Regions from separate parts of the Roseiconus lacunae genome, predicted to be linked through region 1. Evidence: riboswitches for the same ligand, from Rfam matches in the RefSeq annotation. Region 1 holds a riboswitch; the other holds the start of a gene.
What was found. A riboswitch is a leader RNA that binds a small molecule or an ion and turns the genes downstream of it on or off. The one in region 1 is predicted to bind cyclic di-GMP.

Region 1 (4,663 bases):
CCCCTGGTCGAGCACTTGTGAGACGTTGTCTTCATCGATGCCGCCGATCGCAAAGGCCGGCCGGGGAGTCGCTTTCGTTTCGCGATGAACTTCGGCTAAAAAGTCCAGGCCCGCATGACTGGCAAACGCTTTTGTTCGGCTGGGAAAGGTTGGCCCACAGCCGATGTAATCTGCACCCGCGGCAATGGCTTCATGAACCTGATTAATGTCGTGAGTCGAAACGCCCACCAAAAGTTCGTCCCCGACGATGCGGCGCGCTTGCGCAACGGTTAATTCGTCCTGCCCGACATGGACGCCATCGGCCCCGGTGATCAGTGCGATGTCCGCTCGGTCATTGATAATCAATAGTGCGGACGTTTGTCGAAGTGCTTCGGCGGCGGCCGTCCCCCGCCGGATCAATGTCCGATCGGTTGCCGATTTATCCCGCAACTGAAAGACATCCACGCCGGCTTCGTGTAGCCGCAGAACCGAATCGACCAATGCTTGGTCACTCTTTTGACAATCGATTAACACATACAGGACGGCGTCGGTAAGCTTCGACGTACGGTCACTACGAATCGCTTTTAGCTCGCAGTCTTTGAGCAACGTGTAGGCGCGGTAGCGAATCGCTTCGATCTGCTTCGCGAAGATCGGATCGATCGTCTTGCCGTATTCTTCAATCACTCGCAAGGATTGTTGGATTCGTCCGGCTGCGGCCGCAAGAACATCGCTCAGTTTTGATCGACGGTATTCCTGCGGCGTTTCGATGGTCGTGCCTACATCGGCATCGGTGTTGCGACTGTGCAACAGGCTTTGCCGGCTGAGTTTTCCAAATGCTAATGTCAGGTCATGTCTGAGTGACTTGATCGATTCGGTTCCGACAGGGTCATCAAGTCCGAACCGAAAGAATTCTTCGATCGTTCGCAAACCTTCCGCGACACGATTGGCGGAAGCATCCAAGATTCGATACGCGGTTTCTTGAGAGTGGCTTTCCATGAATTGATCTCTCGTCGTGGTCCCGCGTCGAACAATGAATGAAGACGGGAGTTATCGCTATTGCTTCGCTGGGGCGGTCGATTGGCTGGCAATTGCTTTTTCGACAATCTCTGCGACATGCTGGCCAAGTTTCTTTGAACCTTCGGCAGTGTAGTGAACGTTCTTGGGGCGTTGAAGATCCGCGACCGATTCGGCGTACCGAAACATTGGGTCCGTTTCAATACCACCGACTTTGGCAATCGCTTTCGCGGCGGCGGCATTGTATTTCTTGGAATCGCCGGCAACCCGTCCGCCGGCACCTTCAGGAACCGGGGTCGTCTCGCGCCAAATGACAACTTTCGCTTGTTGCTTGATTCGTCGGAACAGTTTCTCGATGTTGGCTTCGTATTCGGTGATCGGTACTTGCTGATGCGCCCCTTCGGAATCGGGAGCGGCCAAGTTTTCGTTGTTCGGCCCCATATATTTCAAATCGTGCAGTCCCCAATTGGCGTGCACGACGTCCCACTTCCGATCGCCCAACCACTGTTCAATATTCTCGAGACCTCGCGTCGTCGGACCGCAGTTCGTTTTGGGGCGGTAAACGTTGGCCTTTCCGGCAAGCGCCTTCCGAGCATCAACGTGATAACCGATCGAAATAGAGTCACCGATCAGCAGTACGTTCGGCAGGTTGGGATCGGCATCGGGATCCGTAAATGCGGGGTTCTGAGGGCGTTGTGCGGCCGCAGTGAAGCTGACGGCCACGACGAGGCAGGCGACGGAAGTCATTCGCAGGAGGGACATTGGCACTGGAAGGCTAGTAGGGAAACGAAATTGAACCAGACCCCGCACATCGTAATCCCGTGGCGCATCGTCGTGTGCGAGATCGCGATCGCCATGCCGATTCGAAATGCGTGAGGCGGAAGAGAATGGTCAAAACCCGGACTGATGTGTCGGGGCGAACATTCGTGAGCAAAGCTCCCCTCTGACGAGGCGGTTAACGGACAGCCCACAACTTAGGTTGCCATTAATTTGGGGGAAGATTTGTGCGGGCAACTGTCATCCGATTGATCGGAACGGAGCACTGTTAGCCGCACAACCGCGCCAATCGTCGTATCGCAACCGGTTCGACAGATCACTCTCGTCGATCAGCGGACTTTACCGGCGTCCGCTGCGAATCTGACATAGTTTCGATAGTGAGGACGCTACTGAACGGCACGCGTCACCGGACACGAGTCATCGGGTGCGTTCCTCACTACGATTTGAATTAAACCTGGAGTTTGAAAATGAAAAAGTTCGCCAATAGCGTTGTTGAGTTTCTGAAAGAAGAAGATGGCCCCACCGCAGTTGAATACGCTGTGATGTTGGCTTTGATCGTCGTTGTCTGCTTGGCCGCAGTCGGAACGATCGGTACCGAGTCGAACAAAAAGTTCGAAGAAGTCGGTGCTGCCATCGCTGCTAACTAACTTAGCGGCGCAGCTCACTGCCGAGAATTTGATTCTCGTATCGACCCCGATGTCAGTTTTGGCGTCGGGGTTTTTTCATGGGCTTGTGGCACCGCGAAGAAATCCGCGAAGCGTCGCATTGATCACTGTCTTAAGCAAAGGTTTTTGGAACCAATGGCGGGGAACAATTGCATACGTTTGTGCTCCCGCCAGAGGATGGTCGAGGCATCTTATTCGTCACATCTGGATTAACGGCAACGTCCCCGTGATCGGTTGACTTTGTTCTTTCCCTTTTTTTTGACGAAGGCGGTTCGTGACATAGGTTTCTATCGAGAGCGGAACATGATGTTCGCTTCTGGGAGCCGGGCCATCGAAGGTCCAGATGGTGACCGGACAGCCGAAATCCCCTGATAAAGGCAAACCGTTCCGAAAGGGCGGGGCGCAAAGCTACGGGTCCTCCACGCAGGATCGCCGGGCTGCCGAGGGAACGATCGCGAGATCGCCGAGGCATGATGGAGACGTGGCTGCTTCTTTTTCGGGACCTTATTCGCGTTGAATTGGCCCATTAAGTCAACGTCGAAAGCCGAACCTGAGAAGCATTCGGCTTTCAACTGAGGAGTTTGAATAATGAAGAAGTTCGCACATAGCATCGTTGAGTTCTTGAAGGAAGAAGATGGCCCGACCGCAGTTGAATACGCTGTGATGTTGGCCTTGATCGTCGTCGTCTGCTTGGCCGCAGTCGGAACGATCGGTACCGAATCGAACAAGAAGTTCGAAGAAGTCGGAGCGGCCATCGCTGCTAACTGATCAAGTTTTTGGCGACCTTGTGGTATGCCAATGACTGTTTGAGAGACTCTCGGCGTTTGATCGGTGAAACGCGAAATCATTTCACCGGTCACGTCGAGTTCTTTTTGCGCTAAAGAACAAACATGAACTATCCACTGCTTCCCGCTGACGCCACCGAACACGTTTGGCAGCTTTCATGCTGTTTCATCACGTTGTTGTTCGCCATGTTCAGCTGGGTCTTGGGACCGCGTTGAAGTTGAACTGACACTGCCCTTCGCCCGCTCGAAGCACTCTTACAACCTACTAACCATCAAAATTTGTTCGCTACGGGGAGTCTATTCATGGAAACGCTAATCCAAGGAATCACGGAAAACTGGACCGTCTGGTTCGTCACCGTTGTGTTGATCGTTGCCGCGGTGATCGACGGCAAGATCTTAAAGGTTCCAAACTGGCTGACCTTTCCTTTTATTGTTTGCGGCTGGATCAACTGCACTTTCGAAGGCGGCCTTAGCGGGCTCGGCTACAGCTTGCTGGCAACATTTGTCGGAATGATGTTGCTGCTAGTTCTTCGCAACGTCGGTGGGATGGGCGGTGGTGACGTGAAACTGCTGATGGGCGTCGGTGCCTGGTTGGGCACCGTGGTCACGCTCTATGCATTTGCGGCAACCGCAATCGTCGGTGGCATCATGGCCGTCTTGATGGTCTGGAAAAGCGGCGAGTGGACAAAGCATTACGCTCAAGGCATGCAAATTTTGGAAGAATGGAAAACAATTCGTAAGCCTTCAGAACTCTCGAAGATCGCCCGTGAGCGAAAGCCGACCATGTATCTTCTCCCATACGGAATTCCCATGGCAATCGGCTCAATTCTCTATTTTGCCTACGCCGGAATGTTGGTCTGAACGCAAGATCAGACATTGGCATTCGGATACCAAAGAAACGGCTCTTTCTGGGGGGCGCGGTTGGCCTTTCGGTGCCAGTGATGGCAAGGCTTGTCGATTACGGCAAGCCTGTCAGACAGGTGGCTTTGAACCGTTAAGCCAATCCTGACTCTGTAGTCTGCGTGGTTGTAGGCAACCGCTTCCGATGTCCGAACGAAAAGAGCGGGTCGGAAGCTCCCTGCTAGCGACGTCCTCCACACCCAATACGCCTTTTCCTGGTCCTGTACCAGCCCGAGCCATGCGAAACAAATCACTTTTCCTGTTACTTGCCGGCATCTGCGGCACCATCGCGGCCGTTGGGGTCGGGCAATGGATGCAGGCGCAAAACGGCGGCACTCAGATTCAGATGGTGGAAATCCTGGTGACAACCCAGGCCATCAATGCCGAAGAACAAATCACCGCCGATAAACTCAGCCTCGAACAATGGCCTGCCGATCGCGTTCCGATCGGCTCTTCGGCAGATTTAACGCAGTTCGAAGGGCGGTTTGCAAAGGTTCCGCTCTACGAAGGCGAGCCGATGCTTGACGTCAAATTGATGAACGA
Region 2 (4,663 bases), 1.4 Mb from region 1:
GATCAACTGTCGACGCTGAGCCGGACTCATTTCAAGGTTCGGATTCGTGCATCCTCTCAGACGGTGAATATTGCTGTCCAAATCAATCGCCGTCTTGGCAAGGGACTTGATCGCCCAGGACGCATGGTCGGCCCGTTTTCGATCGGCTTCGTGTGCGTTGGCGATCGAGTCGATGCCGCCCGCAAGACCTTGAACCAGACTTTGTTGTTGGTCGCCTTGCTGCGAAAGATCCGTCGCGACGTGAAGCCCCGTTGAAGTGACTTCGGAAAGCTCGTTGAGCGTCATGCGAATCGATTCGAGAACCGCCATATCGGCCTCGACTTCCGATTGCTCTCGTCCGAGCACGGTGAGTGAATCATTGGTTTGAAGCTCAAGTGACTCCGCAAGGACACCGATTTCACGAGCCGATTGAGTGGTTTGTTCGGCCAGCTTACGGACTTCGTCGGCAACCACGGCAAACCCTCGACCATGTTCGCCCGCACGGATCGATTCAATCGAAGCATTCAGTGCCAACATCTCAGTACGAGCAGCGATGTCAGTGATCGTTCCGACGATGTTCCCGATCTGTCGTGTGGGATCGCCTAGCGAACGGAGCTTCTTTTTACTCGTCTCGCTGCAATTACGGATTCGACCGATTCCTTCGACAAGTTGGTTGGTCTTGGAGATCGCTGCGGAGACCGACTTTTCGGCGTTGCCGATCTGTTGTCGAAGTTGGTTGCATCGATCACTGACCTTACCGACTTCACTCGTCAGGTTTTGTAGCAATGCGGTCGTACGATAGGTCGCTTCGGACTGTTTAGGATTATGAATTTCAGAGTTGCAACGCCCGATCTCGACCAGGTCCTTTTCGAGTTGTCCCATCAATTCGTTCAGCGATCGCCCCATGCCATTGAGGACGGTTTTAAACTCAGACATGTCAACCGAATCGACGCCTTGACGATTGGCCAAACGACCAAGCATTGACTGTAGCTCACGTTGATTTTGGCGACTGGTGACCTCGACTTCGTCATATCGCTGCGCGGTTTGCTGGATCGTCGCACCCAATTCGTCCAGTTCACGAATTCCACTCGATGCCGGTGATTGTTGACGTTCGACGAGCATCGTTTGCAGACGCCGAACCCCTTGCCCAAACTTGTGCGACAGGAGTGCCGTAGCGACCACAGCGGCGATCCCTGCCGAAACCAGCACAACCACCCAACGTATATCGCTGGCCAGTTGGCTGCTTCCGAACGCCGCACCAGTCGCGACGATGGCCACTAAGGTATGACTTGTCAGAAAGGCGAAATTCGTTTTCATTGGTTTATTAAGTTGCGATGGGGTGGTTCGTTGGTTCGGCCGAACGGCGATTCGTGTTGATCGTTACCGCGATCACATTCCTGAAACGGCCGGGGACGAAACCGACCATGGTGAATCAGAACTTGCCCACTGTGACTCAAGCGTCTGTTGGGCGATACGCTGCAAACCATGGACGTCAAGGACGCTGATTACCTTGCCTTGGTATGTAGCCGTTCCGAGCATGAAGTTGGTGGTTTCGTCACTACGCTGAGTGGCGTCGATGTGGGTTTCGATTCCGTCGATCGCAATCACCTTATCTATCGCGATTGACCAATCGCCGAGTTGGTTTTCGATCACGATCAATTGACCGATGGTCGTTTTGCGTCGGGCTTGATTACCGACGATCGGTTCAAGATCGATCACCGGAAGAAACTCGCTGCGAAGATTTCCGATCCCTGATAAAGACGGGTGACTCAGAGGCACACGCGCGATCGTTGGCATGATCGTGACTTCGCGGACCGTGGTCGCAGGAATTGCAAAGATGGCATCCCCACAGCAAAACACGCAGTGCTTGTCGCTGAGGTTTTCGATCCGGGATCGTTGAGGGATTACGCTATCCATCGTCTTATTGGGGTGTTGTGTAATGGTGCTCTGACCACCGCGAAAGTTTCGTCCGTATTGCACTCAGGCGATTCAACGCCTGCTCACGATCACACCGTCACCGTTGTCCGGAGTGATTGTGCAACGCTTGTAACGCTTCAAACGCATCGGTTGCCTCCGTCGTCGTTTGCGGACCACATTGTTCGGCGAGGTCGTTCAGCCGACGAGTGATCTGTGTCGCAAACTGATCGAGTTCAAGCTCCCAAGCGTCGAGGGTTTCGACGGTCAGTTCGAAGTCATCAGGGGCGTTGGCGGCGGTAGGGTGATTCATGAAGAGGCCGTTAACGAGCGACGAGCGTGGTGATCGATTTATCCCAGTTGCTGCGATCGCTCGCAGTTACGTACTGTTGGATGATCTATTGAGCGGTGACCTTACGATCGATCAGCATCGCGACGGTCTCGAGCAACAACTCGGGTTCGGTCGGCTTGGACAGAAAAGCTCCCAGTTCTTCGCCGAGCACGGTCAGGTGCGGAGCGTCAGAACAGGTCAAAAAGATCACCGGGGTATTACTGTCCCAGTTGGAATTGGAGAACAATTCGTGACAAACTCCATACCCATCGAGTTCGGGCATGTTGATGTCGAGAACGACCAAATCTGGCTGTTCAGCGAGTGCGCACGTGACAGCTTGGCGGCCGTCTTCTGCCAATAGGACGCGGTACCCGGCTTCACGCAAGGTGCGATCGATCAGGCGGAGCACCGTGAGACTGTCATCAGCAACGAGGACCGAGCGTTCTCGCGCGGGTGCATGGCGTAGCCGGCCGAGAGTATCGGCGGACGATTGCGTTACGGTCATTCGATAGACTCCGGTATCGACAGGCATCGCAAAGATGCGTCAATACAGTGCGTGGGGTGTTCGTTCGGTAGTGCGGCCATCTCTCTTTGCGGAGAGATCCGTCACTTTGCGTGCACGACCTCGCGGTCGGCTTGCCTTTGTCGCGAGCACCCGGACACCGCCGGATGACTCACTCAAGGCCACCGCATCCACGCTTACACTGCGCAGGAGGTGGCACTCTGCGTGAAGGGTTGGTCACGGTGACAGAGAGTCAAGCGAAACTAGAGAAAGTCAGAAACAATTGGCCGCCCTTGCGGCCGTCACTTTTGACGAAGAGATTCCCGACTTTTGCCTAGGAAATGGATTGCGTTTGTCCGATCTAATTCGCGGCCCCCCCCAGACCTGCTATTAAACGTTCAAACATCGAATCTTCGAGAGCAGCGGAGAGTGAAATCCGTAATCGAGACGTCCCCGGAGGTACCGTCGGTGGGCGGATCGCGGGGACGAACAACCCCAGCTGTCTTAACTGAGCCGCCTTTGCCAAGGCATCACCGTCACCGCCGATGACCCAAGGCACGATCGGTATTCCAGCCTCGATGGTTTCGGTTTGCAGGCCAAGCGTTTGCCTTAGTCGCGCAGCAAATTTTGCAACTCGGTCACGGCGCTCGACCAATCGCTTCGGGTTTTGGAAAAACCGAGAAGCCGATTCGACTGCTAACGGCGACAACGCGGTACTAAAAATCAATGGCCGGCAATGATTAATGAGATAATCAACGATCACTTGCGGCCCGACAACAAAGCCGCCCTGACTGCCGATCGCCTTGCTAAGCGTTCCGATCCGAATCGGCACGCGTCCCTTCAAACCGAATGCTTCGCAAGCCCCCGATAAATGCTGGCCCAGAACTCCCGTACCATGGGCTTCGTCAACGATCAACGTTGCGTCGTAGCGATCGGCAATGTTGACAAGATCCGGCAATGGCGCAACATGCCCATCCATGCTGAATACCGATTCGGTGACGATCCATACCCGGCGATAATGCGATCGTTTCTGCCGCAGCAGTTCGGCAACGAAGGTGACGTCTCGATGGGGATAGACAACACATTCGCTTCGGCTTAGTCGGCATCCATCGATTAGCGATGCGTGATTTAACCGATCACTGAGAATAAGATCATCTGACTTGCAAAGCGTCGCGACGGTTCCACTACAGGCGGCAAATCCGCTCGGAAACAATGCCGCACTTTCGGTTTGCTCGAACTCAGCCAATCGTTCAGCGAGCGCCCCGTGCTGTGCCGACCATCCACAAACGAGGGCACTCGCGCCGGCGCCGCCAACGCTTGTCTTGGCGTTGAAGGGTTCGGCCGCAAGTCCAAGGTAGTCATTGGTGCCGAAGTTTACCAATACTGTTCCGTCGGCATCAATTAGTTCGGTCCCTTTCGATTGTCGCGGAACGAGTCGTCGAATACGCGACTGTTCCTTCAATGAAACAAGTGACGATTCGAAATCTTGCCAATCTTGGTCACGGGACATAGAAGGATCAGTCGAGCGAGTGCAATGTTTCAATCAAAAATGCGGTGTGAACGTCGGCCGACAGAAGTGAGTCCTTGAGATTGCACCCAACCCGAGCGATCGCGATCCGGCGAACCCTAAGATCATATGTGAATCATTGCGTTAGAACAGTCGACCAAGGACTGCAAATACTTGATCAACCGTCACTTCATCGGCGAGTCGCCTCGGAAGATTCCCCGTGGCCGCTTCGGTCCTCATGACGGACTCAGGTTCCGCGTTCGCTTGACGTGCGCCGATTGCATTGAGTACTCGAAGCGCATCTCGTGGTGTGAGTTGCCCATCACCGTTGGTGTCCACGTAATAAGGCGATTGATCCGGCAAATCGATCGTTGATTGTCGGGCGATTTGATTGATCACAATCAACGCATCTAGCGGTGTGGCCGTCCCC

Region 2: another riboswitch for cyclic di-GMP. It lies ahead of FYC48_RS00775 (response regulator transcription factor); the one in region 1 lies ahead of FYC48_RS06135 (Flp family type IVb pilin).

The regions. Positions count from the first base shown of each region.
Region 1 covers NZ_VSZO01000001.1:1,630,007-1,634,669, forward strand. Annotated here, with positions in the region: gene FYC48_RS06120 (thiamine phosphate synthase) at 1-975, opposite strand, end outside; gene FYC48_RS06125 (SGNH/GDSL hydrolase family protein) at 1,033-1,755, opposite strand; gene FYC48_RS06130 (Flp family type IVb pilin) at 2,238-2,417, shown strand; cyclic di-GMP riboswitch class I at 2,802-2,880, shown strand; gene FYC48_RS06135 (Flp family type IVb pilin) at 3,024-3,203, shown strand; gene FYC48_RS06140 (A24 family peptidase) at 3,524-4,081, shown strand; gene cpaB (Flp pilus assembly protein CpaB) at 4,359-4,663, shown strand, end outside.
Region 2 covers NZ_VSZO01000001.1:227,689-232,351, reverse strand. Annotated here, with positions in the region: gene FYC48_RS00790 (methyl-accepting chemotaxis protein) at 1-1,296, opposite strand, end outside; gene FYC48_RS00785 (chemotaxis protein CheW) at 1,369-1,896, opposite strand; gene FYC48_RS00780 (hypothetical protein) at 1,994-2,206, opposite strand; gene FYC48_RS00775 (response regulator transcription factor) at 2,292-2,756, opposite strand; cyclic di-GMP riboswitch class I at 2,793-2,875, opposite strand; gene FYC48_RS00770 (aminotransferase class I/II-fold pyridoxal phosphate-dependent enzyme) at 3,088-4,236, opposite strand; gene FYC48_RS00765 (dockerin type I domain-containing protein) at 4,378-4,663, opposite strand, start outside.